4 regions of the Kitasatospora sp. RG8 genome follow, and region 3 is predicted to be linked to each of the others. Evidence: riboswitches for the same ligand, from Rfam matches in the RefSeq annotation. Region 3 holds a riboswitch; each other region holds the start of a gene.

Region 1 (7,259 bases), on a different contig from region 3:
CGCGGAGGGGCTCAAGCCGAACGACTGAACCCCGGGCACCACCCGGCCCCCGGACGGTTCACGGCCCCGACGAGCCCCCGGCCCGGACGGACGGCTCCCGGCCCCGACGAGTCCCCGCCCCCGGACGGCTCCCGGCCCCCGGGGGGACGGCGTCCGGGCAGGACGGGTCAGACGACCGCGGCGGCGTTCTCCACCGGACGGCGCTGCTGCGGCACCACGACCTCGCCGATGGCCTCGCCGACCAGTGCGAGCAGCTCGGCGAGCCGCTCCAGGTCCAGGTGGTCGGGCAGCTCGGCGAGGGAGACGATGCGCTCGCCGTCCGGGCCGGCCACGCAGAACAGGTCGATCGGTCCGAGGTGCTTCTCGGCGGTGTCGACGAGGGCGGCGACGTCGCTGGGGCGGCGGATGTCGCCGCAGACGCCGACGACCGGGCAGCCGGGCCGGTCGAGCTCGGTGGCGAGGTCCTCGGCGACGCCCTCCCGCTGGTCGGCGATGAGCACCCCGACGGCGCCGGCGGCGGTGAAGCGGCGTGCGAGATCGGCACCCGACCCGCCGTCGAGTACGGCGATGACCACGACTGCCCCGGTGACCCGCATGGTGCGCTCCTCCCTGTGGGCGGCTCCGCACCGGCGCCCACGTGTTGCTTTGCGGGAGGATCGTAGGCTTGTCCTGACCCTCCGCAACAGGGATTACCCCTCAGGTGACCAGGCTCACGCCTGCCACGCCCGGGAACCCTTCGGCAGGGCCCCTCGAACAGGCGCCCCGCCGACGCCCCGCGACACGCCGCCGACGCCCCGCGTCACCCCGAGGAACCGCCCCCCGGCCCCGTCGGACGGACGTCCCGCCGACGCCCCGCCGACGTCCCGCGCACGTCCCGCCGACGCCCCGCACCTCCGGGAACCCGCCCCCCGGACCCCGGGGATCCCACCGGATACCGTCGACACATGCCAGTTCAGCCCGATTCCGCCCGCCCGCCGCTCTTCACCTGGGACTTCGCCGCCGACCCGTACCCGGCCTACGCGTGGCTGCGGGAGCACGAGCCGGTGCACCGCACCACCCTGCCGAGCGGGGTCGAGGCCTGGCTGGTGACCAGGTACGCGGACGCCCGGCAGGCCCTCGCCGACAGCCGGCTCTCCAAGAACCCGCTCCACCACAGCACGCAGGCCCACAGCACGGGCCGGGTCGGCATCCCGGGCGAACGCCAGGCCAACCTGATGACGCATCTGCTGAACATCGACCCGCCGGACCACACCCGGCTGCGCCGGCTGGTCTCGAAGGCGTTCACGCCCCGCCGGGTGGCCGAGTTCGAGCCGAGGGTGCAGCAGCTCACCGACCGGCTGATCGACGGCTTCGCGGAGCGCGGCAGCGCCGACCTGATCCACGAGTTCGCCTTCCCCCTCCCCATCTACGCGATCTGCGACCTGCTCGGCGTGCCCGCGGAGGACCAGGACGACTTCCGGGACTGGGCGGGCATGATGGTGCGGCACACCAGGCCGGGCCAGGGCGGGGGCCAGCGCGGTGGTGTGGGGCGGGCGGTGAAGCGGATCCGCGCCTACCTGGCGGAGCTGATCCACCGCAAGCGGGCGGACCTCGGCGACGACCTGATCTCCGGCCTGATCCGGGCCAGCGACCACGGCGAGCACCTGACCGAGAACGAGGCCGCGGCGATGGCCTTCATCCTGCTCTTCGCCGGGTTCGAGACGACCGTCAACCTGATCGGCAACGGCACCTACGGCCTGCTGCGCAACCCGGACCAGCGGGCGCTGCTGCAGGATTCGATCGCCCGCGGGGAGAGCTCCCTGCTGGAGACCGGGATCGAGGAACTCCTGCGCTACGACGGGCCGGTGGAGCTGGCCACCTGGCGGTTCGCGACCAGCCCGCTGACCATCGGCGGGGTGGCGATCCCGGTCGGCGATCCGGTGCTGGTGGTGCTCGCGGCGGCGGACCGGGACCCGGCGAGGTTCGCCGACGAGAACACCCTCGACCTGGCCCGGGCGGACAACCCGCACCTGGGCTTCGGGCACGGAATCCACTACTGCATCGGCGCCCCGCTGGCCCGGCTCGAGGGGCGGGCGGCGCTGGCCACCCTGCTCTCCCGGCTGCCGGATCTGCGGCTGGCCGAGAACCCGGACAACCTGCGCTGGCGAGGTGGTCTGATCATGCGTGGACTTCGTGAACTTCCGGTCGAATTCACTCCCGAGAAGAAGCCCGTCGTCCCTGCTGACGAGCCCTCCGTCGGGGCCTCCGACATCACGGACTGATGCCTCGACACACTGACGGGACGTCTCCGACACGCCGAAACAGGGGGGTTGAACCGCCATCAAAGCGGACATACCGCCTTCGTTGGTAGGCGATCAGCCACTCACCGTAATTTCTGTGTGATATCGGCGATATGAGCTTGTGATTGGTAAGAGGATCTGCCTACCCTCCCTGAAGTTCGCAGCTGCGGACCTCGTGCGCGGAACGCCGAATCCTGCCCGCCGTGCCACGGGAAACCGACCAGACCCCTGGGCAGGGGCGGGGGAACCAGGTTTGTTGCCGTCCCCCACGGCTTGGGGTGAAGCCGCCCGCGCGGGCAGAAAGCCTTCCGCGCGAGCGGCCGGGCCACCTCCCGGTCCGAACCCGACAGCTCACCTCGCAGGCGTGCGGAGAGGGACCCATTCATGCTGTTCGTTGGAACTGGCCGTCACCGTCGTCGCACCCAGGCCGAGAAGGCCATCGCAGTCGCCGGTGTGGCCGGCGTCGGACTCGCGATGCCGATCCTCACCGCCACCGGCGCCTCGGCGGCCCCCGTCTCGACCTGGGACGCGGTCGCCCAGTGCGAGAGCGGCGGCAACTGGAGCATCAACACGGGCAACGGCTTCTACGGCGGCCTGCAGTTCACCTCCAGCACCTGGAAGGCGTACGGCGGCACGTCCTACGCTCCGCAGGCCAACCAGGCCAGCAAGGGCCAGCAGATCTCGGTCGCGGAGAAGGTCCTCGCCTCGCAGGGCCCGGGCGCCTGGCCGGTCTGCTCGCAGAAGGCCGGCCTGAGCAAGGGCGGTGCCCCGGCCTCGGTCGACACCGCCTCGGACGCCAAGCCCGCCGCGCCGAAGCCGGCCCAGAAGCCCGCCCAGCCGAAGCCGGCCCAGCAGCAGGCCCAGAAGCCCGCCGCCCAGCAGCACGCGCAGCAGGCCCAGCCGTACGGGCAGCAGCAGGCCACGACCCCGGACTTCTCCGGCCACGGCGGCTGGGACGCCGACGCGAAGGTGTACTGGTACCAGAGCAACGGTGACTGGTACTGGACCAGCCACCAGAGCGTCTACCAGCAGTACGCCGGCCAGGGTGCGGGTCAGGACAACCGCGCCGCCCAGGCGGCTCCGGCCGCGCAGGCCGCCCCGGTCGCGCAGAGCGCCCCCGCGGCCCAGCAGCACGCCGGCCACGGCTACACCGTCCAGTCCGGCGACACGCTGGCCGGCATCGCCGCCACCCAGGGTCTCCCCGGGGGCTGGCAGGCGCTGTACGACGGCAACCGCGGCACCGTCGGCGCCGACCCGGACCTGATCATGCCCGGACAGGTGCTCAACCTCGGCTGAGCGCAACCTCTCTCACGGTGACTCGGCGAAGGGGGCCGGATTTGGCCCCCTTCGTCCACATCTGGTCGGCTTCCGTCGGGCAACCAGGTGAACTACCGGGGGGTAGCAGGGCCACACGCTGAGACGGGACCGAGGTCAGCGTGGCCCCGAGAGCCCGTGCGGTTAGGCTCTGGTCGTAACGACTCCGCAATCGTTCGCCCGACAGCACCCACCGTCAGTCGAACCTGCTTCCGCTAGGAGATGCCTCGTGCCGTCCATCGATGTCGTCGTAGCCCGTGAGATTCTCGACTCGCGTGGCAACCCCACGGTCGAGGTCGAGGTCGGCCTCGACGACGGCAGCACCGGTCGTGCCGCTGTCCCGTCGGGTGCCTCCACCGGTGCCTTCGAGGCCCTGGAGCTGCGCGACGGTGACAAGAACCGCTACTTCGGCAAGGGCGTCGAGAAGGCCGTCCTGGCCGTCATCGAGCAGATCGGCCCGGAGCTGGTCGGCTACGACGCCACCGAGCAGCGCCTGATCGACCAGGCCATGCTCGACCTGGACGCCACCCCGGACAAGTCCTCGCTCGGCGCCAACGCCATCCTGGGCGTCTCCCTGGCCGTCGCGCACGCCGCCTCCGAGGCCAGCGACCTGCCGCTGTTCCGCTACCTGGGCGGCCCGAACGCGCACGTCCTGCCGGTCCCGATGATGAACATCCTCAACGGTGGCTCGCACGCGGACTCCAACGTCGACATCCAGGAGTTCATGATCGCCCCGATCGGCGCGGAGTCCTTCTCCGAGGCCGTCCGCTGGGGCGTCGAGGTCTACCACACCCTCAAGGGCGTCCTGAAGGAGCGCGGCCTCTCCACCGGCCTCGGCGACGAGGGCGGCTTCGCGCCGAACCTGGACAGCAACCGCGAGGCCCTGGACCTCATCACCGAGGCCATCCAGAAGGCCGGCTACGTGCCCGGCCGCGACATCGCGCTGGCGCTGGACGTCGCCGCCTCCGAGTTCTACGAGGACGGCGCCTACCAGTTCGAGGGCAAGGCGCTCACCTCCGCCGAGCTCATCGAGTACTACGCCGACCTGGTCGCCTCGTACCCGCTGGTCTCCATCGAGGACCCGCTGGACGAGTCGGACTGGGACGGCTGGAAGGCCATGACCGTCAAGCTGGGCGACAAGGTCCAGCTGGTCGGCGACGACCTGTTCGTCACCAACCCGGCCCGCCTGGCCAAGGGCATCGAGACCGGCACCGCCAACGCCCTGCTGGTCAAGGTGAACCAGATCGGTTCGCTGACCGAGACCCTGGACGCCGTCGAGCTGGCCCAGCGCAACGGCTACCGCTGCATGATGTCGCACCGCTCCGGCGAGACCGAGGACGTCACCATCGCCGACCTGGCCGTCGCCACCAACTGCGGCCAGATCAAGACCGGTGCCCCGGCCCGCTCCGAGCGCGTCGCCAAGTACAACCAGCTGCTGCGCATCGAGGAGATCCTCGACGACGCCGCCGAGTACGCCGGCCGCGGCGCCTTCCCGCGCTTCCGCGCTGCGGAGTGACGCGCACGGTCGTCCCGAGGACCGGTGAACGCCGTACGTCCGAGGGCTGACCCGCGCCCGCCGGCGCAAGCCTGACCGGTGCCCCGCCGTTCACCCCGTAGGGTGGACGGCGGGGCACCGTCGCGACCAGGAGGGGATACGGGAGATGGCAGGCTGGAGGATTCCGGGCTTGGCGGCCCGGCCTCGCTTCACGAGCCGGGCGACCGTCCTCGTCCTGGTGCTCTGCTCACTGGTGGCGATCCTGGCCTACCCGACCCGGCAGTTCATCTCCCAGCGCTCCGAGATCTCCGCCCAGCGGGCGAAGGCCGAGCACGCCCGGCAGCAGGTCGAGCAGCTGCGCCGGGAGAAGACGCGCTGGCAGGACCCGGAGTACGTCAAGGCGCAGGCCCGCTCCCGGCTGCACTACGCGATGCCGGGGGAGACCCCGTACATCGCGGTGGACCCGGCCGGCCAGGGTGCCGCCAAGTCCTCCGCGTCCTCGCCCGCCCCGTCCGACGGTGCGGCCGCCTCCCAGGCGAAGGCCGCCAAGCCCTGGTACGCCAGCGTCTGGGACTCGGTGGACGCCGCCGACACCGCAGCCCTCGCCCCTCCCTCTTCACCCGCCCCCGCCCCCGCTGGAGCAAGCTCCCCCCATGACCACTGAGAACCACCCCTCCGTTCCCGACGCCGACGTCGCGGCCATCGCCGCCCAGCTCGGACGGGTCCCGCGCGGTCTGCGCGGCGTGGCGCACCGCTGCCCCTGCGGGAACCCGGACGTCGTGGAGACGGCTCCCCGCCTCGCGGACGGCACGCCGTTCCCCACCCTCTACTACCTGACCTGCCCCAAGGCCGCCTCGCTGATCGGCACCCTGGAGGCGGACGGCGTGATGAAGGAGCAGACCGCCCGGCTCGCCGAGGACCCGGAGCTGGCCGCCGCCTACCAGAAGGCGCACGAGGACTACATCGCCCGCCGTGACGCCATCGAGGTGCTGGAGGGCTTCCCGAGTGCCGGCGGGATGCCGGACCGGGTGAAGTGCCTGCACGTGCTGGTCGGCCACTCGCTGGCGGCCGGAGAGGGCGTCAACCCGCTCGGCGACGAGGCGATCGGCATGCTGGAGGACTGGTGGGCCAAGGGCCCGTGCGTCTCCGCGGCCGAGGTCGAGGCCGCCGGTGAGCGGGTCGCGCGCAACCGGGCCAAGGAGCAGGACCACGCGGCGGTGATCGCCGCCAAGGAGCAGAAGACGGCCGAGCGCGCCGCGAAGCGGGCCGCGGCCGAGGGCACCGAGGAGGCCGGCGAATGACCACGACCCGTGTCGCCGCGATCGACTGCGGCACCAACTCGATCCGTCTGCTGGTCGCCGACCTCGACCCGGAGACCGGGGAGATCACCGACCTCGACCGTCGGATGATCATCAACCGGCTGGGGCAGGGCGTGGACCGGACCGGCCGGCTGCACCCGGACGCGCTGGCCCGCACCTTCGCGGCCTGCCGCGAGTACGCGGAGGTCATCTCCGGCTTCGGGGTCGGCCCGGACCGGATCCGCTTCGTCGCCACCAGCGCCTCCCGGGACGCCGAGAACAGTGACGAGTACGCCAAGGGCGTGCGCGACATCCTGGGTGTCGGGCCCGAGGTGGTCAGCGGCGAGGAGGAGGCGCACCTCTCCTTCGTCGGCGCCACCAAGGAGCTCACCGGCGGTCAGTTCCCCGCGCCGTACCTGGTCTTCGACCTCGGCGGCGGGTCCACCGAGTTCGTGCTGGGCGGGGCGGACGTCCAGGCGGCCCGCTCGGTGGACATCGGCTGCGTCCGGCTGACCGAGAGGCACTTCGGCGGTGCCGAGCTGCCCTCGGAGGAGCAGATCGCCGAGGCCCGGGCGCACGTGCGGGCCGAGCTGGACAAGGCCGAGGAGGTCGTCCCGCTGACCGGCGCGGCCACCCTGGTGGGCCTGGCCGGGACGGTCACCACGGTCTCGGCGATCGCCCAGAACCTGCCGGCGTACGACTCCGAGGCGATCCACCATTCGCGGATCAGCCGTGAGCAGGTGGCCCGGATCGCCGACGAGCTGCTCGCCGCCACCCACGACCAGCGGGCGGCCATCCCGTCGATGCACCCCGGCCGGGTGGACGTGATCGCGGCCGGAGCGCTCGAACTGCTGGAGATCATGACGCGGACCG
Region 2 (7,259 bases), on a different contig from region 3:
CGGCGGGGCCGGCCCGAACGGTGAGCCGCACGGCTCGTACGCGCCGAACACCAATCTGGAGCAGGTCTCGGACTGGCTGACCAAGGTGCTGCTGGGCGTCGGACTGACCCAGCTCGGCTCGCTCGGCGAGCGGCTGCACCGGCTCGGCACCGCACTGGCGCCCGCGCTGGGCGGCGACGAGGGCGCGGTGCCGTTCGCGGTCGCGCTCGTCCTCTACTTCCTGGTGTCCGGCTTCCTGGCCGGGTGGCTGGTGACCCGGCTGACGCTGCCGCAGGTGCTCTCGGACGCGGACCAGGCACTGGACCTCTTCCTGGCCGGGCAGGACCGCGACCGCAAGGGCGACAAGGTGGGCGCGGACGACTTCCGGGTACGGGCGATGCAGCACCTGGGGCTGCTGGGCAACAGCGCGGAGCGGCCCGAGCAGCTGGCCGGCCAGCTGCCGCCGAGCGCGGTGGCCGGGCCGGAGGGCGTGGTGGCCGAGGTCCGCTCGACGGCGCGGCGCTCGGCGCTGACCGCGCAGCAGGTGCGCGAGCTGTTCGCGGACGGTTCCGAGGGCCGGCGGATCCAGGCGCTGGCACTGATGCAGGGCGACCCGTCGCTGGCCGACCTGTCCAGCCTGCTGGACGCGATCGAGCAGCCGCGCTCGGGCTTCGAGCAGTACCACGCGCTGCTGGCCGCCCGCGGCCTGCTCTCCCGCCTGCCGGCCGCCGAGGCTCAGCGGCTGCGCGAGGCGGTGGCCGGGCGGCTGATGGCGCCGGACGGCATCCCGTACGGCTCGGACCGGAGCTGGCTGGCGGAGAAGATACTGTCCCGGCTGGAGGCACCGGCCGTCCCTGCGCCAGAAGCCCCTACGCAGGTCGCCCCCGTGCCGGACGCCCCCGTGCCGGTCGCCCCTGCACCGGTCGTCCTCCCGCAGCAGGCCGGGCCGGCCGGCGAGGCGCAGCCGCAACCGCCCGCCTAGACCCGCCCGACCTCCGACCGCCCGGCCCCGGCCCCGGCCCCGGAGCCTCCGGACCGGCGGGTGACCGTCAACCGGCGGCGGCCCGGCGGCGGCGGTCGGCGGCCCGGAGGACCAGGACGCGCCCCGGACGCCCCGCGCCACCGGCCGGCAGGCGGCGGACCTCGCTGGCGATCCGGCGCTCGCCGAGCGCGTGCCGCACCCCGTCGAGGTGGGGGCAGTGGCGGCCGGCGCCGTCGCACAGGGGGTGGACCCGGACCTCGCCGTCCGGGTCGGTCACCCGGACCAGCTCGGCCAGCGCGGCCACCTGCCGGTCGGGGCCGAACAGCTCGGGGTAGGCGAAGATCAGGTACCCGCTGAGGGTGAGCGCGAAGGTGCCGTCGGCGAACGGCAGCCGGGGCAGTGCGGCGGCCACGTACTGCTGCGGGTGGGCGGCGGTGTCGGCGGCGAACAGCCGGCGGGCCCGGTCCCAGCTGCGCAGGTAGCGGTCGTTCGGGTGGAAGTAGGGCGCGGGGTACAGCTCGGGGCGGGCGTGCAGCGCGGCGGCCATCGTCGCCCGGGCGGCCAGTGCGCCGGCCTCGATCTCGGGGACGGGCCACGCGTACGCCGGGTCGGCGGCGATCACGTGGCAGCCCAGTGCGCGTGCCTCGGCGGCCAGGCCGGCCGCTCCGCCGGGGCAGTCGAGCAGCGGCCCGGGGAGGGCGGCGAGCTGGGCGCGGGTCAGGCCGAAGAGTCCGCAGTACTCGTCCAGCGGGCGGGAGGTGACGAGGGCTCCGGTGGCCGGCCCCGGTTCGGTGCGGTTGGTGCGGGCGGTCATCCGGCCATGCGAACACGGGCCGGCCCCGCCCGCATCCGGAGTGTCCGGGCGCGGGCGGGGCCGGTGGAGCGGTCAGCGGGTCAGTGGGTCAGCCGGTCGGCGGGTCAGCGAGTCAGCCGGTCAGCGGCCGAGCAGGCCCCGGACGGCGAGGCGGTTGACGTTGGTCAGGCCGCGCAACAGCTGCGGGGCGAGGAAGACGAGGAGCGTCCCGATCAGCGACACCCCGGCGATCTGCCACGGCGACTCGATGTAGTAGACGTGCTCGACCCCCTTGTCCCAGTAGTCGAACACCCGGTAGCCCGGCCAGTCGGTGTAGGTCCGGAAGCTCCAGTGGTAGGCGGGGTAGAACGCGAGCACCCAGCCGACCAGCGTGAAGACCAGCGACAGCGAGAAGCTCAGCACCGCCCAGGGGAACATCAGCACCTGGTACAGCGCGGCCTTCCAGCCGGCCACGTCCGTCAGCCGTGCGGTGACGGCGCCCCAGGCCCCGGGCCGCACCGCCCGCACCGGCTCCGGGCCCGGCACGTCCAGCGCCAGCATGCCGCGGGCCCGGGCCCGCTCCAGCCGGCCGAAGCCGCGGGCGCCGCTGGTCAGTCCGGCGAGCACCGGCAGGCCGAGGACGGTGACGAAGGTGGCGAGGCCGAGGCAGAACAGCGTGACGGAGAAGACGAAGCCGGCGATGGCGACCGGGAACCCGCTGAGCACGAAGCCCAGCTCCCGGTAGTAGTAGGAGGAGAACGGCGCCCGCCAGGCGTAGGGCGGCTCCTCGGTGCGGCGGGCGCCGTCGTGGCGGTCGTACTCGCTGCGCAGTGTGTGCTCGCTGGTCGTCATAGCCGGGCCTCGGTCCTCGGGTCTGTGGCGGTGCCGTTCGGGCTGATGGGTTAACCCTGTCAAGGAAGCGGCCTGCCGGACATCCGGCTCCCCGCCGGAGCGGGGGTGGGGTTATCCCCCCGTCCGGGCGGCCACTCGTCCTGGAGCAGGGAGTACTGGAAGGAGTCGTGCCAGGCACCCCGCAGGTACACGTCGTGCCGCACCCGGCCCTCCAGGTGGAAACCGGCCCGGGTGAGCACCCGGGCCGAGGCGTCGTGGTCCACGTCCACCCGGGCCGCCAGCCGGTGCAGGCCGAGCGGCCCGAACGCGAAGTCGCAGAGCAGCGAGGTGATCTCGCCCGCGTAGCCGTTGCCCCAGGTGTCGGCGCGCAGCGCGTAGCCCAGGAGGGCGGAGCGGTGGCCGCCGAGGGTGAGGGCGGCGGTGCCGATCGGGGTGGCGTCGGCGGGGTCGCCGGCGTCGGTGTGCCGGGTGACGGCCAGTCGGTAGACCGTCCGCTCGTCCCGGAGCGCCTCCTCCAGGTACTGCTCGATCTGGTCGGCGCAGTCCTCGCGGTCGCGCGGCTCGAAGGGCAGGTAGCGGATGGCCTCCGGGTCGCCGAAGACCGCGTGCAGGGCGTCGACGTCGCCCGGCGTGTGGTGGAACTCGCGGATGGCCAGGCGGGGGCCGGTGAGTCGGACGGGGACCATGTCTGCCGACCCTACCCGCGCTTTCCGATTACCGTACGTCACATGGAAGAAGATGACCTGCGGCTCGCCCCGCGCACCAAGGCCGCCGACCTGCTCGCCTGGGCGGAGGCCGAGGGCCGCGCGCCGGTGGCCGAATCCGCGGTGCGGGCGGTGCTGGCGCTGCTGGAGCTGGGCGAGAGCAGGATGCACGACGGCTGGCCGGAGCTGACCTCGAACGCCGTGGAGCAACTGCTGTACGAGCGGCTCCACCTGTACGTCCAGCCCGCGCCCGAGCAGGACCCGCTGGCGTACGGCGAGGCGGTGCGGCTGTTGGTCGACCACCAGCGCGCGGCGAAGCGGCTCAACGCCAAGCGGCAGGAGCGGCTGCACGCGGAGGCCGAGTGGCAGGGCGAGGTGGCCGCCGGGCTGCTGCGCCGGGCCGACCTGGTGACCTGGCCCCGGCTCTACGCGGTGCTGCTGTGCGCGCACGACGTCGACCTCGCCGACAAGGCGGCGGTGCGGGAGTGGCTGACGGCGTTCCGGGAGCTGGCCGAGGAGGACCGGCGGGCCGCCTTCGAGGCGCTGGCGGTGGCCGGCTGGCTGGACGAGGCGGACGAGGAGGGCTGGGGCGCGGCCCGGGTGCTCTCGGTCGGGATGGCCACGGACGGCGCCCGGCGGCTGCTGGAGCAGGGCCTGATGCGGCGCAGCTACCGCAACCTGGCGGAGCTGACGGCGCTGGGCCGCCCGATGCCGGACGAGCTGGCGGGGGACTTCGGGGCGTTCGAGGAGGCGGCGGTCGAGGCGGCGCTGGACCTGTTCGGCGAGTGGACGGTGCCGGGGCTGCCGCGGCTGCTGGTGGCGGAGTTCCCGGACCTCGCGCCGGAGCCCGGCCAGGAGGAGATCGACGCGTACCTCGCGCAGCTGCCGGGGGAGTGAGCGCGGGGGCACGGGGGCGCGGGCCTGGTCCGGTCCGCGCCCCCGGGGCGTGGCCCTGGGCGGGACGCACGGGTGCCCCGGCCGTCGTCGTGACGGCCGGGGCACTCCGGTGCTCGTCAGGGGGTGATGCCGCGCTGCTCGAACCAGCTCTCCGGGTCGACCGGGGCGCCGCCGCCCGGGCGGACCTCCAGGTGCAGGTGGGGGCCGGTGACGTTGCCGGTGGCGCCGACCTTGCCGAGCTGCTGGCCGGGGACGACCTTGCCGGAGCCCTTGATGATCGAGGAGAGGTGGCAGTACCAGATCTCGGTGCCGTCGGGCAGCGTCTCGACGATCCGGTAGCCGTAGGAGCCGGCCCAGCCGGCCGAGGTGATGGTGCCCTGGCCGACGGCGTAGACCGGGGTGCCGGTGTCGGCGGCGAAGTCCAGGCCGGTGTGCAGGTGGGCCCAGTAGGAGGCGCTCTGGCCGTAGTGGGCGGAGAGGTTGTAGTCGCGCACCGGCAGGTTGATGGCGGCGAGCTTGGCCTTCTCGGCCTCCTCGGCGGCCCGCTTGGCCTCCTGCTGCTGGGCGGCGCGCTTGGCCTCGGCCTCCTTGGCGGCCTGGAGCCGGGCGCCCTCCTCGGCGGCGGTGCGCTGGCTGTCGGCCTGCTGCTGGATCCGGGCGGCGAGGGCGAGGCCGGGGTCGGCGGCGAGGGCGACCGGGGTCTCGTCGGGGGCCTCGACGGCGGGGGCGGCGGCCGGGGTCGCGGAGGCGAAGCCGGTGGCGCCCAGGGTGGCGGCGACGGCGGTGACGCCGAGCAGCGGGGCCGTCCCACGGGTCTGACGCGGCATCCGGTGCCGGTTGGCCTCGGCGGCCTGCGGGGCCGCCTCGTCGGAGGGCCCGCCGGACTCGCCCGGGTGGGCGGGCGGCCACGGGTGGTCGAGCAGCTGGGTGCCGGCGGAGGAGCCGGGCAGGTTTGCCGGAGAGTGCGTCGACGCCACGGAGGCGCGCTCCTTTCCTTCCTTCGCGCCTACCGGGTTAGCTGACGGGTTCGGAGCAGGAAGGTCTCCTACGGCTGGGCCTGGGCCCGGCCGATTCACCCCAAGGAACGTGGTTCCCCGGCTCCCTGGCCTGCCCGGAGGCCGGCCGGCGGGATTAGGCGACGGCGCACGGTGCCGTCTGGGTACGGCGTTGCGGACCGCGCTGCGTTATCAAACGTTAATCCTAGGAGCCCCTGATTCCAAGCCATCCGTCAGGAGCAGCAGGACACAGCCCGGACACTACGTGACCCGATGGGCATTTTGGGGCGATTGACAACAACTGACACTACCGAACGTTATTGGACGTCAACGAACGAACCCCTACTTGAGTACCCCTACTCATGTGCGACCCGGCCCGACGCGGCCATCCTGACGCCATGAACGCACCGATGCAGTCACGCACCACGGCCGCGTACTACGTCCAGGCCGTGCTCTCCTTCGCCCTCTCCGCCGGCGCCCTCGCGACCGGGATCGCCTACCTCCCGGTGGGCGGCTGGACCCGGGCCTTCCTCGGGGTCGGCCTGCTCTACACCGTCACCTCCTCGTTCACCCTGGCCAAGGTGGTCCGCGACAAGCAGGAGAACAGCGAGATCGTCACCCGGGTGGACCAGGCCCGGCTGGAGAAGCTGCTGGCCGAGCACGACCCGTTCAAGGTGGAGGGGGTCTGATCCGGGCCATCCTCGGATCCGGTCGATAGCTTGACGGCTAAGGCTATTAGCCTTAGCTTTATGGGTGTCGGCACCACCGCCGACGCCCCGGCGGACCGAGGAGGCCCCCATGTCCCGCACCACCGCCCCCACCACGCAGTACCTCGACGTCACCGGCGGCCGGATCGCCTACGACGACACCGAGCAGGGCGACGGCGCCCCCGTCGTCCTGCTCCCGGGGATGCTCGACAGCCGGGCCGCCTACCGGCACCTGCGCCCGCTGCTCGTCGCCGCCGGCCGCCGCGTGATCACCATGGACCTGCGCGGCTTCGGCGACTCCTCGATCGTCTGGGACGACTACTCGCCGGCCGCGATCGCCGCCGACGTCCTCGCCCTGCTCGACCACCTCGGCATCGGGCGCGCCGTCCTCGCCGGCAACTCGTACACCGGCGCGACCGTGGTCAAGGCCGCCGGCGACGCACCCGAGCGGGTCGCCGGGATCGTCCTGCTGGACGCCTTCGTCGAGAACCTGCCGCCGAACGCCCTGCAGCGCGCGATGTTCGGCGTCATGGGCAAGCTGCTGGTGCACTCCCCCGCCTTCTGGGGCCTCTACCACCGCAGGATGGCCTACCCGACCGCCAAGCCGGCCGACTTCGACGCGTACGTGGACGGGCTGGTCGCCGCGATGCGCACGCCCGGCCGCAAGACCGCCACCCGCGGCCAGGTCCGCGGGGACTCGGCGCCCGTCGGCTGGACCGCGGCCGTGCGGTGCCCGGCGCTGGTCGTCATGGGCAGCAAGGACCCCGACTTCCCCAAGCCGGAGGTGGTCGCCGACCGGCAGGCCGCCGCGCTGAACGGCCGCAAGGTGATGATCGAGGGCTCCGGCCACTACCCGATGGCCGACCACCCGCAGGCGACCGCCGACGCGCTGCTCGGGTTCCTCGCCGAGCTGGCCTGAGCCCTCCCGCCCCACCGGAACCGGACCCACGGAGAATCGCCCCCATGCCCCGAGTAGGACTCACCCCCGAGCAGGTCGTCGGCCACGCCCTCGCCCTCATCGACGAGCAGGGCCCCGAGGCCCTCACCCTGGCCGCGGTCGCCGCGCGGGCCGGGGTGGCCACTCCCTCGCTCTACAAGCACGTCAGCGGCGGCCTCGCGGAACTGCGCCGGCTGGTCGCCGTCCGGGTCACCGAGGAGCTGGCCGACCGGCTCGCCGAGGCGGCCGTCGGCCGGGGCGGGGACGACGCCGTCGCCGCCGTCCTGCGCGCCTACCACGCCTACGCCACCGAGTACCCGCACCGCTACAACTCGCTCCCGCAGGCCCCGCAGCCGGACGACGACCTCACCCGGGCGGCGACGCGGCTGGTCGGCGTGATCATCGCGGTGCTG
Region 3 (7,259 bases):
GGTAGGCGCGCCAGCCGCCGTGGTGGGTGATCTCACGGTGCACGCCGCGGTCGGCCTCGCCCCGGGCCAGCAGCATCGAGAGGCAGGCGGAGCCGTCGTCCAGCTCGATGACGCCGAGTTCGAGCTCACGGGGCTCGCCCGGCAGGATGACGTCGCGGAGGTGTTCGAGGGTGATGTCGTACAGCTCGCCCTCGATCGCGGTGTCGGCGGCCGGGTCCGGGTGCAGGCCGGGGCAGACGTCGCCGATGGAGAAGAAGCGGTAGCCGGGCGCGGTGCGGACGGGGCCGACCAGGGCGTCGGCGACGGAGGCGTGGAACGGACCGCCGACCATGGCCTGGCCGTTGAAGAAGATGCGGGGCACTGGGGTCCTCGGGGGGAGAGGCCGTTCCGTACGGCGATGGGAAGACGGTGGATTCGTCGCCGTACGGAACGGAGCAATGGAGCGGGAGGAGTGCTACAGCCTGGCAGGCGGCAGCCTCTTCCGTACTGGATAGATTGGGGCTCAGCCCAGCAGGGGAAGCGCGGGGAGGGTCAGGAAGTCCGCGAACTCCTCGGCCAGGGAGACCTGTTCGAAGAGCTTGGCGGCCTCGCGCCAGCGCCCGCCGGCGTAGGCCTCGTCGCCCAGCTCGGCCCGGAGCCCGGCCAGCTCCTCGGCCACCAGGCGGCGCACGAGCTCGGCGGTGGCCTTCTCCCCGGTGTCGGAGAGCACGACGCCGTTGTTGATCCACTGCCAGATCTGCGAGCGGGAGATCTCGGCGGTGGCGGCGTCCTCCATCATGTTGAAGATGCCGACGGCGCCGAGGCCGCGCAGCCAGGCCTCGATGTAGCGGACGCCGACCTGGACGGCGTTGTGCAGGCCCGCGTGGGTGCAGGTGCCGCCGGCGCCGGCGATGTCGAGCAGCTGGGCGGCGGTGACGGGCTCGGCCGGGCCGGGGTTGTCCTTCTGGTTCGGGCGGTCGCCGAGGACGGCGTCGAAGGAGGCGCGGGCGACGGGCACGAGGTCCGGGTGGGCGACCCAGGAGCCGTCGAAGCCGTTGCCGGCCTCGCGGTCCTTGTCGGCCTTGACCTTCTCCAGGGCGGCCGCGTTGACCGCCGGGTCCTTCCGGCTGGGGATGAAGGCGGCCATGCCGCCGATCGCATGGGCGCCGCGGCGGTGACAGGTCTGCACCAGCAGCCGGGTGTAGGCGGCCATGAAGGGGGACGCCATGGTGACGGTGTTGCGGTCCGGCAGGATGTAGTGCTCGCCGGCGTCGCGGAAGTTCTTGACGATCGAGAACAGGTAGTCCCACCGGCCGGCGTTGAGCCCGGCGGCGTGGTCGCGGAGCTCGTAGAGGATCTCCTCCATCTCGAACGCGGCCGTGATGGTCTCGATCAGCACGGTGGCGCGGACGGTGCCGTGCGGGAGGCCGAGGGCGGCCTGGGCGTGCGTGAAGACGTCGTTCCAGAGCCGGGCTTCGAGGTGGCTCTCGGTCTTGGGGAGGTAGAAGTACGGGCCGGAGTTCGGGTCCTCGGCGCCGCGGGCCGTCAGCCGGGCCGCGTTGTGGAAGAAGTAGAGCCCGAAGTCGAGGAAGGCGCCGGCCACCGGCTCGCCGTCGACCAGCAGGTGGTTCTCGTCCAGGTGCCAGCCGCGCGGGCGGACCACGACGGTGGCGAGTTCGGCGGCGGGCTTGAGGGTGTAGGCCTTGCCGGCCGGGGACGTGAAGTCGATCCGGCCCTCGAAGGCGTCGATCAGGTTGATCTGGCCGCTGACCACGTTCTCCCAGGTCGGGGAGGTGGCGTCCTCGAAGTCGGCGAGCCAGACCCTGGCGCCGGAGTTCAGCGCGTTGATGACCATCTTGCGGTCGGTGGGGCCGGTGATCTCGACCCGGCGGTCCTGGAGCGCGCGCGGGGCCTCGGCCACCGTCCAGTCGCCTTCGCGCACGGCGGCCGTCTCGGGGAGGAAGTCCAGGACGCCGGCGCGGGCGATCTCCGCGCGGCGGGTCTTGCGGCGGGCCAGGAGCTCCTGTCGGCGGTCCTCGAAGGCGCGGTGCAGCCCGACGACGAAGGCGACCGCCTCCGGAGTGAGCACCTCCTCCGCCCGATGGACGCGCGGACCGGCGACAGTGACGACCGGAGCGGCGGGGGAGGCGCCGGCGGGTCCCTGATCTGTAGCCATGAGCAGGACACTCCTAAGACGGTTGAGCATGGCGAAGGCAGTTCCGGTGGGAACTTCCTTGATCTGAACCGATCTGAACCCACCTACCGGAGGGTTCGATTCTGTAAGGTGGAGACTAGTTTCCGCGATACAGAATTTCAACGGTTTGTTGAGGTGATCGCAGGGACTCTACTCCTCCCCCGACAGCGAAGGGAACGCCGGTGGTTGCGACCCCCGACACAGCATCGACGACGGGCACGGACCGCGCGAGCGGCGGTGTGCAGTCCGTCGAGCGCGCCTTCCAGCTGCTGGAGGCGCTGGCCGACTCCGGCGGCGTGGCCACGCTCAGCGAGCTCTCCACCTCCTCCGGGCTGCCGATGCCCACCATCCACCGTCTGGTTCGTACCCTCGTCCAGCAGGGCTATGTGCGCCAGGACACCGCACGCCGCTACACCCTCGGCCCGCGGCTGATCCGGCTCGGCGAGACGGCCGGCCGGCTGCTGGGCAGCTGGGCCCGCCCCTACCTGGCCGAGCTGATGGAGGCCACCGGCGAGACGGCCAACCTGGCCGTGCTGGAGGGCGGCGAGGTGGTCTACGTCGGACAGGTGCAGTCGCGGCGCTCGATGCGGATGTTCACCGAGGTCGGCCGCCGGGTGCAGCCGCACTGCACCGGCGTCGGCAAGGCCCTGCTGGCCCAGCTGCCGGAGGACGAGGCCCGGGCCGTCCTCGGCCCCAACCCGCTGCCCGCGCACACCGAGTTCACGGTGACCGACCCGCAGGAGCTGCTGAACCAGCTGGCCGAGGCGCGCGAGCGCGGCTACGTGGTGGACGACCAGGAGCAGGAGATCGGGGTGCGCTGCATCGCCCTCGCCGTACCGGGCGCGCCGACCCCGACGGCCCTCTCGGTCTCCGGTCCGGAGGCCCGGATCCGGGCGCTGGAGGAGCAGGCCGGCGCGGCCTCGCTGGTACCGGTGATGCACCACATCGCGGCCCGGCTGGGGCAGGTCCTGGCCCCCTGACACGGCGTCACCGGCGTTTCCCCGCACAGGAGGTCGACCCGGTCGGCCTCCTGCGGAGGCGTTCGCCCGTTCGAGCGGCCCGAGGGCGGGTTGCCCCGGCCGCGACGGGCCGGTCGGTCACGCTGAATGCGGACGCGCCCCGCGACGGTGCCGGGCGCCGGAACGCGAAGGACAGGGTGAGCGGCGATGTCGCGCAGAGGGTCCGTACGGGGTTTCTTCGGCAGGTCGGCGGAGGCCGGGGCGCCCGGGGCCGGGGAACCGGTGGCCGGGGAACCGGTGGTCGGGGAACCGGTGGTCGGGCGGACGGTGGTCGGGCCGTCGGCAGGCCGGTCGCTGGCCGTCAGGTCGCTGACGGTCGGGTGTGCACTGGCGGCGCTGGCCGCCGGTCCCGCGTGGGCGTGCCCGGACGCCGATCCGGCCCCGGGGACCGACCCGGCGGCGGAGGTCACCGCGCCGGCGGCACCCGCGGCCCCCGCCCCCTCCGCCTCCGATTCCGACCTGGAGGTGATCCGGATCGATCCGGACCCCGCCGTACCCGGCGGCACCACCACGGTGCACGCGTTCGTCACCAACACCGGCCCGGACCGGACGGCCTCACCGTTCACCGTGGTGATCACCCTGCCAGAGGGGGTCACGCCCGAGAAGCCCTACTTCCCGGAGAACTGCTACGACTTCCAGAACGGCCACCGGGTGCGCTGCACCTTCCCGGCCGGCCTGGGGCGGTACCGGAGCGCGACGGCGCTGATCCCGGTCCGGCTCGCCCCCACCGTCCCCCTCGGCGAGCTGAGCGGCGGCTACGTCGCGGTGCGCGGTGACGACGACCGGAACGAGACGGACAACCGGCAGCCGTTCAGCATCCAGGTCGTGGAGGCCGCCCGCCACTGACGGGCGGGCGGTCCGCAACGGCCGGTCCTACCGGTAGACGCGGACGTAGTCCGCGGCGAAGGTGATCGGCGCCGTGCCCTGCGGCGCGGGGTGGTACTGCCCCGCGCTCAGGGACAGGTTGAGGATCGGGTACGCGGCCCAGTCGGCGCCGACGCCCTTGCCGTCGGAGAACACCTTGGCGCCGTTGACGTACCAGTCGACCGAGGTGGCCCCGTAGTGGGTGCCGATGGTGACCCAGCCGTCCTTCGCGATCGCCTTGGCGTCCGTGTAGTACAGGTGACCCGGGGTGATGTGGTTGGTCAGCTCCAGCAGGTTCGGGTTGTCGGTGTGGTACTCGAAGGAGTCGATCTCACCGTGGGCGCCGCTGGTGCCGTTCCAGGTCCACAGCGCCGGCCAGGCGCCGGTGCCGGCGGGGAGCTTGACCCGGGTCTCGATGTAGTCGCCGGTCTTCACCTTGAAGCCCTCGCTGGAGTACTCCGTGGTGAGCAGCCCGGTGTCCCAGGCCTGCTTGCCGTTCTCCAGCGTGTGGCTGCTCGGCTTGGCGGTGAAGGTGGCGACGCCGCCGGAGACGGTGACGTTGTTCTTGTTCAGCCAGTCGAGCTTGTTGTCGTTCGGGTTGTGGTCGCCGTAGTGGTACGAGCTGCTCCGGTCGGCCGTCCAGCGGGAGCCCAGGTCGAGGCTGTTGAAGTCGTCCGACCAGGTGAGCTTCTTGCCGGCGACCGGTATCGCGCCCGGGGCGGCGGTCTGCGACGGGGTCGCGGTCGGCGCGGGCGTCGGGGTGGCGGTGGGTGCGGTGGTCGGGGTGGCGGTGGGTGCGGTGGTCGGGGCGGGCGCCGGCGTGGCGGCGGCCGAGACCACGAGCTTCTGCGAGGGCAGGTTGTGCCAGGCACCGGCGGAGTCCTGCCAGAAGCCGAACTGGGTGTAGGTGCCGGCCGGCAGGGTCCGCGAGCCGGTGGTGACCGTCAGCCCGCCCGGGCAGATCTGCGCGTTGGTGCGGTTGCCGGGGAAGTCGAGGTTGTGGCCGGCCGCGTCACGCACGCCGACACCGACCGTCCTGGCGGTGAAGCAGGCCGAGGAGTGGACGGTCAGCGAGGCGGCGGAGGCGTTGCCCGCGACCATGGTGGCCGGGCCGAGCCTGTCCTGGGTGACGGTCGGCGCGGTGGCCGCCTGGGCCCCGCTCACCGCGGGAATGCCCAGGAGGCCGGCACCGCTGATGGCGAGCACGCCGGTGACGGCGAAGGCGGCGTTGCGACCGCGGTGGCTGGGGCGGGCATGGCGCGGCGCGCTGCGCCGGGTGGGCTTCTGCATGGCAGTGTCCTCTGCGACGCCTGCGAGGTGAGCTGTCGGGTTCGGGCTGAGGTTGCCCGGCCGCCTGTGGAGCGGCTTCACCCCTAGCCACGGCCCGGGCGCGGGGAGCGCACGGGCCGGGCACTGACCTGGGTCCCCCGCTCCCGTCCGCTGTGGTGCTCGGTTGCCGGCCGGCGGGTGGACAGGACTCGGCGTCCCGACGGCGGAGGTCCGCGAAGCGGACGTCCCGAGCAGGCTAGGCAGGCCGTCCGGGGGGCGACAACTCGGTGGAGGGTGTTGTCGTGCAGGTCACAGTGGAGTCGATCAACGACGGTGCGGAGTGGATCAGTTGGCCGTACGGGCACCGGGAGGACGGTGAGCGGGGCGCCGGCCGGGCGGTGTCGTGGCATCGGCCGGGCGGGCGGTCGCCGGCCGGGTGGTCAGCCGAGCCAGCTGTTCACCTGGCTCATCGCGTCCGGGGACCAGGCCAGCTCCAGGTGGTTGAGCCCGCCGAGCAGCCGCGTCCCGCCGACCGTACCGATCCCGGTGGTGTCCAGGGCGCTGCGGGTGAGGACGATGCCGTCGCTGGGCCCGCGGTTCTCGTTGAGGATCCCCGGGATGTCGGCCGAGCCGCCCGCCATCAGGAAGGTGGCGACCGCCGCCGGGACGCCCGCCTGCTGGAGCGGCCCGATCAGCGAACCGGCGTCGATCGCCGCCTGGATGCCCTGGCCGGAGGTGTAGTAGCCCTGTCCCCCGTAGTACGTCGTCCACCAGTCCTGGGCCGAGCCGTCCACCCCGTAGACGCCGTCCCAGCGGGCGAGCAGCTGGCGCTGGCCCGGGTAGCAGTCGTACCCGCCGGTAGGCAGGACCCCGAGGCAGGGCTGGGCGGTGTACGTGCCGTAGCAGGTCATGTACAGGTGCGGCGAGGGCGCGTTGGCGGTGCCGCCGCAGGCCGGCCAGGTGGCCAGCGAGAACGCCCAGCCGTGCGCGTAGACGTAGTCCAGGCCGCCGTTCGGCCCGCCGAGGGTGACCAGGCGGCGGACGTCTCCCGCGTAGGCCCGGCCCCAGGACGGCCGTACCGAGGAGACGTACGCGCGGGCGGCGACCTCCCCCTTGCTCCAGGCGACCACGTCCACCTGGGACACCCCGAGCCGGGCCCGGATCAGGGCGATCGCGTCGCCGACGGCCTGCGCCTGGAGCAGGTTGTCGCCCTGCTTGTGCGCGAAGCCGACCGCGAAGACGCGGTGGCCGGTCCCGGCGAGGTACTGGGCGAGGCCGGTGGACGGGCAGGCGGACGCGCCGCAGCTGCCGCTCTCGTTCGGGTTCGCCCAGGCGCGGTCGGCGTTGTCGTTCGCGCCGTGGACCAGCAGGACCGGGACGTCCCGGCCGCCGGTGTTCCAGCCGGCGGCCGAGTAGAGCAGGAAGCGCCCGGAATAGGGCTGGCGGACGCCGCCGAAGTAGGTCAGGCGGGCGCCGTCCTGGTCCCCCCGCCCGCCGGGCGGGTACTGCTCGGCGCGGAACCCGGCGGTGGTGTCGAGGTAGCGCTCGACCTTGGCCCAACCGTTGCCGGGCGCGGTGAAGGCGGCCTCCAGGGTGAGCGGTGCGGTGGCCGCCGAGGCGGGCGGGGGCGTGCCGAGGAGGAGGGCGGTGAGGGTGAGGAGGACGGTGAGGGCGGCCGGCAGGCGTCCGGCGGGGGTGGGCGGGGTGGCTCTTCCGGTGACGGGCCCGGTGACGGGTCTGGTGCTGGCGGTGCTGGTGCTGGCGGTGCTGGTGGCGGGCATCGGCGGCTCCCTGGCCGGAAGGTGGCGGGCTGCTGGGTCGGCCCACGTCCCGGTGGGCCGGATCCTGCACCGTACGACCGGACCGCCGGGCCGCCCATGTGCCGGTGTCACACCCCGCGACTGGAGGGCGTGGCGGCCCCGTCCGTGGCACCG
Region 4 (7,259 bases), 250 kb from region 3:
ACTCGACGCAGTTGCCCTGAGAGTTGCTGTGCAGGCTCTTCTGCCAGACCACGTCCTTGAGGTCCGCAGCCGCCATCCCGTTGTACGCGTCGTACGTGTTGTGCATAGAAATCTCCCGAAGAGCTCCGGAGTGGTCGTCCAGCTCGGCGCCCCGGCACAACAGCCGAACGACTGGGCCGGCCCCGTACCGGCCCGGCACAACGCCTCACTTGACGTGATGATAGCTCCAGTGCACGTGCATCAGCACGGGACGGTGCAGGTGCACGGGTCGTTCGCCGCCAAACTGCAACTCTTCACGACCCCACCACCTGACGGCACGTAAGCGGACATAGCCGACTGAATCGGCGGATCGCCGATAACCGCCCGTAGGCGGCCCCCCGCTGAATGTTGATCTTCGAATGCCGGGAGTCGCACTCCCGTGACCCTCCGTCAGACGCCACCGTGCCTGTGAGACATCTCACGCGACGGGGGTGCAACGGGAGGGGCCGTCAAGCGCGTCAGAGAAGATGTCCCGGCCGCGCGGGGGTTTGGCGGAGTATGTCCGATTTTCGGGCGGCCCGCCCGTCCCGGTTCGGCAGCCGACTGCAGGGTGGGCGGCCAGATGTCCTACGATCTCCGCCATGAGCACCGCAGCCATCCCGGGCGCGCCACTGCCCGTCCGCACTCCAGGCTCCCGTGCGCGGGGGCGCCACCGCCGCCCCGAGCGCCCCGAGATCCCGGCCGGGTCCCCGGCCCTGGTGCTCGCGGTGCCCGCGACCGCCGGGCCCGAGTCCCGTTCCGTGGTCGAGGAACTGCTGTCCATCGTGCGCAGCGAGCAGAACGGCGTGCAGACGGCGGCCGGCTACCTGCCGGGCGACACGGGCGAGGGCGAGTCCGCCGGCACCGCCGGTGACGAGCACACCGTCGCCGAACTGCTGGCGCACGCCGCCGAGGCGGGCCTGCCGGCACCGGTCGTGGTGCCGCTGCTCCCCGGCCCGCACGGCTTCCTGGCCGACCTGCACGCGCTCGCCGCCGAGTACGGCGCCCACGTCACCGACGTGCTGGGCCCGCACCCGCTGCTGGCCGAGGCCGTCCACGTCCGGCTCTCCGAGGCCGGTCTGGCCCGCGCCGACCGCGCCCGCCTGTTCGCCATCGCCACCGCCGCCGACGGCGTTGTGCTCACCACCGTCGGGGGCCAGGAGGCGGCCGACGCCGCCGGGATCACCGGAATGCTGCTGGCCGCCCGGCTGGCCGTGCCGGTCGTCCCCGCCGCGCTCGACGTGCCGGGATCGGTGGCCGCGGCCGTCGCCCACCTCAAGGAGATGGGCGCCCAGAACCCGGCGCTGGCCCCACTGGTGATCGGCCCCGAGGCCGACTCCGAGCTGCTCGCCACGGCCGCCGAGGAGACCGGCTGCCCGTCCGCCGCCCCGCTGGGCGCGTACCCGACGGTGGGCCAGCTGATCGCCTCCACCTACCTGGCCGTGCTTCCGGCCGCCGACCCCGAGGCGCACGCCGAGGAGTCCGCGGTCGAGGAGGGCGGCGGGCGCCACGCCGCCCAGTAGCAGCCCACTGCGGACAGACCGCACGAAGGGGCCCGGAGCGCACTCCGGGCCCCTTCGGCCGTCCTCCCCCCGTCTCTCCCCGTCCGCTAGCCGCCCACCCGGCCGGTGGGCGCGGCGGCGTCCTTGAGGCCCAGGGCGGGCGTCTGCACCGGCCGGGACTGCGCGGCGAACGAGGCCACCGGCGTACTGCTCGCGTTCCACTGCGGCTGCGCGGTTCCGCCGCCGTCCGCCCGGCGCACCTGGAGCACCTCGGACTGCCCGGCCCGGCGCAGCAGGATGTTCCCGGGTGGCCCGGGCTCCGGGTCGACCCAGAGTTCGTTGCCGCCGGCCGAGGACGGGGGCGGTGACCGGGGCGGCCCCGTCCGGTCCCCTCCAGGTCTCCCCGGTCTCGGTGCGCGGGCCGACCCAGCGCAGCGCGGCGTGCCGGACGTCGGCCCGGCGGGAGCTGGTGATGTGGACTTGGGCGCGCCCCTCGGCGCTGCCCTCGACCCGGACGCCACGGGTCAGGTTGAGCACCTCGGCGCCGACGGTGACGCCCCCTCCGGCCGGGACCCGCGGGTGCGCGTACTTCAGCGGTGCCTCCAGGGTGACGCCGGGTCCGCTGACGGACCGGACGACGGCCAGGTCGTAGCGGGTGGAGGAGCCGTCCTCGCCCGGCGGGCCGGTCGGGGTGACGGACAGTTCGTCGCCGGGCCGCCAACCGGCGGGCGGGGCGGCCAGGGTGACGGTGGTGTCGCCGGCCCGCAGGCCGCCGGCGGCGCGTACCCAGGCGGTCTTGGCGGCGCCGTCCAGCCGCAGGTACCCGGCGCCGGTGACCCGGAGGCCGACGTCGGTGTCGACCAACCTTCATGCCGTCGCCCCGGAACCGCTTCTCGTCGACGGCCGGGAAGCGCAGGGTGTGCACGGCGGTGTCGTCGGGGGCGAGGGCGAGGGTGCCGCGGACCTCGACGTTGCCCGCCGAGGCGAGGGTGACGGTGCGGCCGGCGGCGAAGGTGAGGGCGCCGCCCGGTTCGACCAGCAGCGAGGCGACGGTGGCGTCGGTGTCCAGCAGCACCTTGTCGGTGATCCGGACGGCGCTCTGCGGGCCGGGCACCCTGCCGCCCCAGCCGGTCGGGTCGGACCACGGGCGGCCGTTCCGGTCGACGGCGGGCGCGGCGGCGGGCTGCCCGGGGGCGGCGCCCTCCGCGGCGCCGGCGGAGGGCGGCGGCGCGGCGTCGCCGTGGTCCATGGCTCCGTCGCCTCCCGTCCCGGCCGGGCTCGTGGCGGTGCCCCCGGCGGCGACGGGCGCCGTGGGGCCGGTCAGCGAGCGTCGCAGGGCCTCCTCGCCGCCGATCGCCGCGAACGCCGTGCCGACCGCGAGCCGGCGCAGCATTGTGCGGCGACTTAAGGGAGTTCGGGCCGCTTCAGGCGGGATGTCCGGTCTGCGATGCTTTGCCCGGCGATGCGCTCCGCGGGGCCCGGCGGCCGGCCGGCCCGCGTCCGGCTCCTCGCCCATGGCCATCGCTGCGTAGCCCTCCCCCCGGACGGCTGCGTCGGTCCCGACCTCCTGAAGCACAGGCAGTTGCATTGACCGCGGCGGGCGTTGCGCGAAAACGGTCATTTCTGATCATGGTGGACAGCCTTTCCGCAGGCTTTCCGCAAACCGTGACGAGCGTCACACATGTTTGCGGTTTGAACTTAAGTCTGCTTAACGTGCTCCCCGTTCGTGGCCACACGGACCCAGCTCATCCGCAACGCCGAGTCCTGCCGTCGGGTGCGCTGGCAGCGCAGAACGCACCACGGCAGGAGCGGGGGAACCACAGGTAAGTCGCCCCGGACCGGTCCGCGTACCGGTTCAGGGCTAGGGGTGAAGCCGCGTCCACAGCGCGGCCGGGCAACTCCAGCCCGAATCCGACAGCTCACCTCGCAGGCGTGGGAGAGGACCGCGTCTTCATGCTGCCCACCAACGGCACCCGCCTGTCCAGCCGCACCCGCCGCGCGATCGCCACCCTCGGCGTCGTCGGCATCGGTCTCACCGTCCCCTGCCTGACCTCCGGCACCGCCTCCGCCGCCTCCGTCGCCACCTGGGACAAGGTCGCGCAGTGCGAGAGCAGCGGCAACTGGAGCATCAACACCGGCAACGGCTTCTACGGCGGCCTCCAGTTCACCAACAGCACCTGGGCGGAGTTCGGCGGCACCGCGTACGCGGCCCGCGCCGACCTCGCCACCAAGGACCAGCAGATCGCGATCGCCGAGAAGGTGCTCGCCGTCCAGGGCCCCGGTGCCTGGCCCGTCTGCTCCGTCCAGGCCGGCCTGACCAAGGGCGGCACCCCCGCCGCGGTCGACACCACCACGGCCGCCAAGCCCGCCGCGCAGACCCCGGCCCCGGCCGCGCCCGCCGCGCAGGCCCCCGCCGCCAAGCCGGCCGCGCCGAAGGCCGACCAGGCCCCGGCCTCCACCGACTCCGCCAAGCCGCAGTCCGGCCAGAACTGGTCGAAGAAGTGGCAGGACAAGGCCGCCTCCAACGACTACACCGTCGTCGCCGGCGACTGGCTCTCCTCGATCGCCGACAAGAACAACGTCCAGGGCGGCTGGGAGCGGCTGTACGAGCTCAACCGCTCCACCCTGACCGACGGCCCGCACGTCATCTACCCCGGTCAGCACCTGACCCTCGGTGACCGCGCCCAGGCCTCGGACGAGTCCGGCAAGGGCTTCAACTGGTTCGACCGGAGCTCCGGCAACTCCGGCCAGGCCGCCGCCGCCAAGCCCGCCGCCCAGACCCAGGCCCCGGCCGCCAAGCCGGCCGCCCAGACCCAGACCCAGGCGCCCGCCCAGGCCGCCACCGGCAGCATGGCCGCCGCGGTCGCCTTCGCCGAGTCGAAGGTCGGCCAGGCGTACGTCTACGGGGGCACCGGCAACGGCGGCTGGGACTGCTCCGGCCTGACCCAGGCCGCGCTGCGCGCCGCGGGCGTCTCCATCCCGCGCGTCGCCGCCGACCAGGCCGCCGCCTCCACCCACGTCTCGCTGGACGCGCTCAAGCCGGGCGACCTGCTGTTCTGGTCCAACAACGGCCAGGACTCCGGCGTCTACCACGTCGCGATCTACGTCGGCAACGGCGCGTACGTCGAGGCCGCCAACCCGAGCGCGGGCGTGCGGACCGAGACCATCGCCAACTGGGCCCCGGACTTCGCCGGCCGGGTCTGATCCCCCGGCGCGCGGCTCCCGGGCCCGCGCAGGTACGCCGAAGCCCCCGGGAAGAGCCTGGTCGCTCTTCCCGGGGGCTTCGGCCTGCCCGCCCACGGGCAGCGGGTGCGGGTCCGGTGGAGGCCGTGGTGGAGTCGGGGCGCAGCGGGCATGCTGCTGCTCCGCACCCGAGAAGGAGTCACCCATGGCCCAGGTCACCGTCACCCTCGACGCCAATCTCGCCATCGACGTGATGATGCTCGCCGGGACCCGGAGCCCGCAGGACGCCGTGGAGCTGGTCCTGCGCGACTACCTGGCCCGGGGCCGGCGCACCGGGAGCCGGACCGGCGACGCCGTCGACGGCCGGCGGTCGGGCCACGAACGCCCGACGGCCCAGGAGGGCTGACGAACGCACGACCGGGGCCCGGAGAGCGGATTGCTCTCCGGGCCCCGGTCGTGGTCGCTCAGCGGGCGCCTGCGCCCGTGGAACCGCGCATCACCAGCTCCGGCTGGAACATGAACTCCCCGCGCTGGGCGGCGTTCCCGCCGACCTCCTCCAGCAGGGCGTCGACGGCCGCGGTGGCCATCGCCTCGACCGGCTGGCGGATGGTGGTCAGCGGGGGCTCGGTGAACGCTATGAGCGGCGAGTCGTCGAAGCCGACCACCGACACGTCCTGCGGCACCGAGAGCCCGCGCTGGCGCACCGCCCGGATCGCGCCGAGCGCCATCATGTCGCTGCCGCAGACGATCGCGGTGCAGCCCTTGTCGAGCAGCGCGCCGGCCGCCGCGTGCCCGCCCTCCACGCTGAACAGCGTGTGGTGGACGAGGTCCTGGGCCTCCTCGGTGGTCCGGCCGAGCACCTCGCGCATGGCCGCGGTGAAGCCCTCGATCTTCCGCAGCACCGGCACGTACCGGCGCTGCCCGACGGCCAGGCCGATCCGCTCGTGGCCGAGTTCGGCCAGGTGCTGGACGGCCATCCACATCGCGGCCCGGTCGTCCGGCGAGATGAACGGCGCGTCGATCTTCTCGCTGAAACCGTTGATCAGGACGAACGGCACCTGCCGGCCGGTCAGCCGGGCGTACCGGTCGTGATCGGCGGTGGTGTCGGCGTGCAGGCCGGAGACGAAGACGATGCCCGCCACGCCCCGGTCGACCAGCATCTCCACCAGTTCGTCCTCGGTGGAGCCGCCGGGCGTCTGGGTGCAGAGCACCGGCGTGAAGCCGTGCCGGCTCAGCACCTGCTCGATCACCTGCGCGAGCGCGGGGAAGATCGGGTTGCTCAGCTCCGGGGTGATCAGCCCGATCAGGCCCGCGCTGCGCTGGCGCAGCCGGGTCGGCCGCTCGTAGCCGAGCACGTCCAGCGCCGCCAGCACGGTCTGCCTGGTGGCGGCGGAGACGTTCGCCTTGCCGTTGAGTACGCGGGAGACGGTGGCTTCGCTGACCCCCGCCTGCGCCGCGATGTCTGAGAGTCGCGCCGTAGTCACGGTCCCAGAGCCTATTGCAACCACGTCAGACCGCCCACCAGTCGGTGCTGTCCGGAGCGAGCACCGTCTCGCCGCCGTCCACCACGGCGTCCGCGGAGGAGAGCAGCAGGCGGCCGGGCGCCGGTATCCGGACCGGTTCCGCGGTGGTGTTCACGGTGCAGACGAAGGAGCCGCGGCGGAACACCAGGGTGCCCTCGGGGCTGTCCAGCCACTCCACGCCGGTGCCGGCGCCGAGGTCGGCCTGTGCGCGGCGGACGGCCAGCGCGCTGCGGTACAGCTCCAGGGTGGACGTCGGGTCGCCGGTCTGCGCCTCGACGCTGAGCTGCGCCCACTCGGCGGGCTGCGGAAGCCAGCTCGGGCCGCCGGCGACCGGGCCGAAGCCGTACGGAGCCTCGGTGCCGGACCACGGGATCGGGACGCGGCAGCCGTCGCGGTAGCCGTCCTGGCCGGCCTGGCGGAAGAAGGACGGGTCCTGGCGGACCTCGTCGGGCAGGTCGGTGACGTCCGGCAGGCCGAGCTCCTCGCCCTGGTAGACGTACGCGGAGCCGGGCAGCGCGAGCATCAGCAGGGTGGCGGCGCGGGCGCGGCGCAGGCCGAGCCGGCGGTCGCCGGGGGTGCGGATCTGGGTGCCGAGGCCGGGCTCGTTGGCGAACCGGGTGGCGTGCCGGGTGACGTCGTGGTTGGACAGCACCCAGGTGGTGGGGGCGTCGACCGGGCGCATCGAGTCGAGCGAGAGGTCGATCACCTCGCGCAGCTCGGCCGAGTCCCAGGAGGTGCCCAGGTACTGGAAGTTGAAGGCCTGGTGCAGCTCGTCGGGGCGCACGTAGTTGGCGGTGCGCTGGACGGTGGGGGTCCACGCCTCGGCGACGCCGATCCGCTGGCCCGGGTACTCGTCCAGGATCCGCCGCCAGCTGCGGTAGATCTCGTGCACGCCGTCCTGGTCGAAGAACGGCATGACGTCGTTGCCGAGCAGCTTGAGCTGGTCGCCGCCGCCGAGGTCGGGCAGGCCGGGGGCCTTCACCAGGCCGTGGGCGACGTCGATCCGGAAGCCGTCGACGCCCATGTCGAGCCA

The links. A riboswitch is a leader RNA that binds a small molecule or an ion and turns the genes downstream of it on or off. The one in region 3 is predicted to bind cyclic di-AMP.
Region 1: another riboswitch for cyclic di-AMP. It lies ahead of J5Y04_RS43350 (transglycosylase family protein); the one in region 3 lies ahead of J5Y04_RS01155 (family 16 glycosylhydrolase).
Region 2: another riboswitch for cyclic di-AMP. It lies ahead of J5Y04_RS42935 (M23 family metallopeptidase); the one in region 3 lies ahead of J5Y04_RS01155 (family 16 glycosylhydrolase).
Region 4: another riboswitch for cyclic di-AMP. It lies ahead of J5Y04_RS43110 (transglycosylase family protein); the one in region 3 lies ahead of J5Y04_RS01155 (family 16 glycosylhydrolase).

What each region holds. Positions count from the first base shown of each region.
Region 1 is NZ_JAGIYX010000040.1:44,477-51,735, reverse strand. Features, by position in the region: gene J5Y04_RS36825 (MazG family protein) at 1-28, shown strand, start outside; gene J5Y04_RS36820 (SDR family NAD(P)-dependent oxidoreductase) at 168-596, opposite strand; gene J5Y04_RS36815 (cytochrome P450) at 945-2,261, shown strand; cyclic di-AMP (ydaO/yuaA leader) riboswitch at 2,488-2,658, shown strand; gene J5Y04_RS43350 (transglycosylase family protein) at 2,664-3,575, shown strand; gene eno (phosphopyruvate hydratase) at 3,823-5,109, shown strand; gene J5Y04_RS36795 (septum formation initiator family protein) at 5,279-5,752, shown strand; partial or broken gene J5Y04_RS36790 (DUF501 domain-containing protein) at 5,742-6,263, shown strand; gene J5Y04_RS36785 (Ppx/GppA phosphatase family protein) at 6,386-7,259, shown strand, end outside.
Region 2 is NZ_JAGIYX010000013.1:13,277-20,535, forward strand. Features, by position in the region: gene J5Y04_RS20260 (hypothetical protein) at 1-961, shown strand, start outside; gene J5Y04_RS20265 (class I SAM-dependent methyltransferase) at 1,029-1,775, opposite strand; gene J5Y04_RS20270 (sensor domain-containing protein) at 1,896-2,606, opposite strand; gene J5Y04_RS20275 (GNAT family N-acetyltransferase) at 2,666-3,292, opposite strand; gene J5Y04_RS20280 (hypothetical protein) at 3,335-4,207, shown strand; gene J5Y04_RS42935 (M23 family metallopeptidase) at 4,324-5,184, opposite strand; cyclic di-AMP (ydaO/yuaA leader) riboswitch at 5,197-5,355, opposite strand; gene J5Y04_RS20290 (YiaA/YiaB family inner membrane protein) at 5,601-5,891, shown strand; gene J5Y04_RS20295 (alpha/beta fold hydrolase) at 6,001-6,828, shown strand; gene J5Y04_RS20300 (TetR/AcrR family transcriptional regulator) at 6,873-7,259, shown strand, end outside.
Region 3 is NZ_JAGIYX010000001.1:260,493-267,751, forward strand. Features, by position in the region: gene J5Y04_RS01135 (gamma-glutamylcyclotransferase) at 1-361, opposite strand, end outside; gene aceB (malate synthase A) at 503-2,155, opposite strand; gene J5Y04_RS01145 (IclR family transcriptional regulator) at 2,356-3,153, shown strand; gene J5Y04_RS01150 (hypothetical protein) at 3,415-4,038, shown strand; gene J5Y04_RS01155 (family 16 glycosylhydrolase) at 4,066-5,346, opposite strand; cyclic di-AMP (ydaO/yuaA leader) riboswitch at 5,349-5,514, opposite strand; gene J5Y04_RS01160 (triacylglycerol lipase) at 5,766-7,106, opposite strand.
Region 4 is NZ_JAGIYX010000001.1:14,238-21,496, forward strand. Features, by position in the region: gene J5Y04_RS00070 (DUF397 domain-containing protein) at 1-106, opposite strand, end outside; gene J5Y04_RS00075 (hypothetical protein) at 621-1,541, shown strand; gene J5Y04_RS00080 (hypothetical protein) at 1,628-1,780, opposite strand; cyclic di-AMP (ydaO/yuaA leader) riboswitch at 3,266-3,466, shown strand; gene J5Y04_RS43110 (transglycosylase family protein) at 3,453-4,724, shown strand; gene J5Y04_RS00090 (hypothetical protein) at 4,909-5,109, shown strand; gene J5Y04_RS00095 (LacI family DNA-binding transcriptional regulator) at 5,168-6,187, opposite strand; gene J5Y04_RS00100 (glycoside hydrolase family 13 protein) at 6,213-7,259, opposite strand, start outside.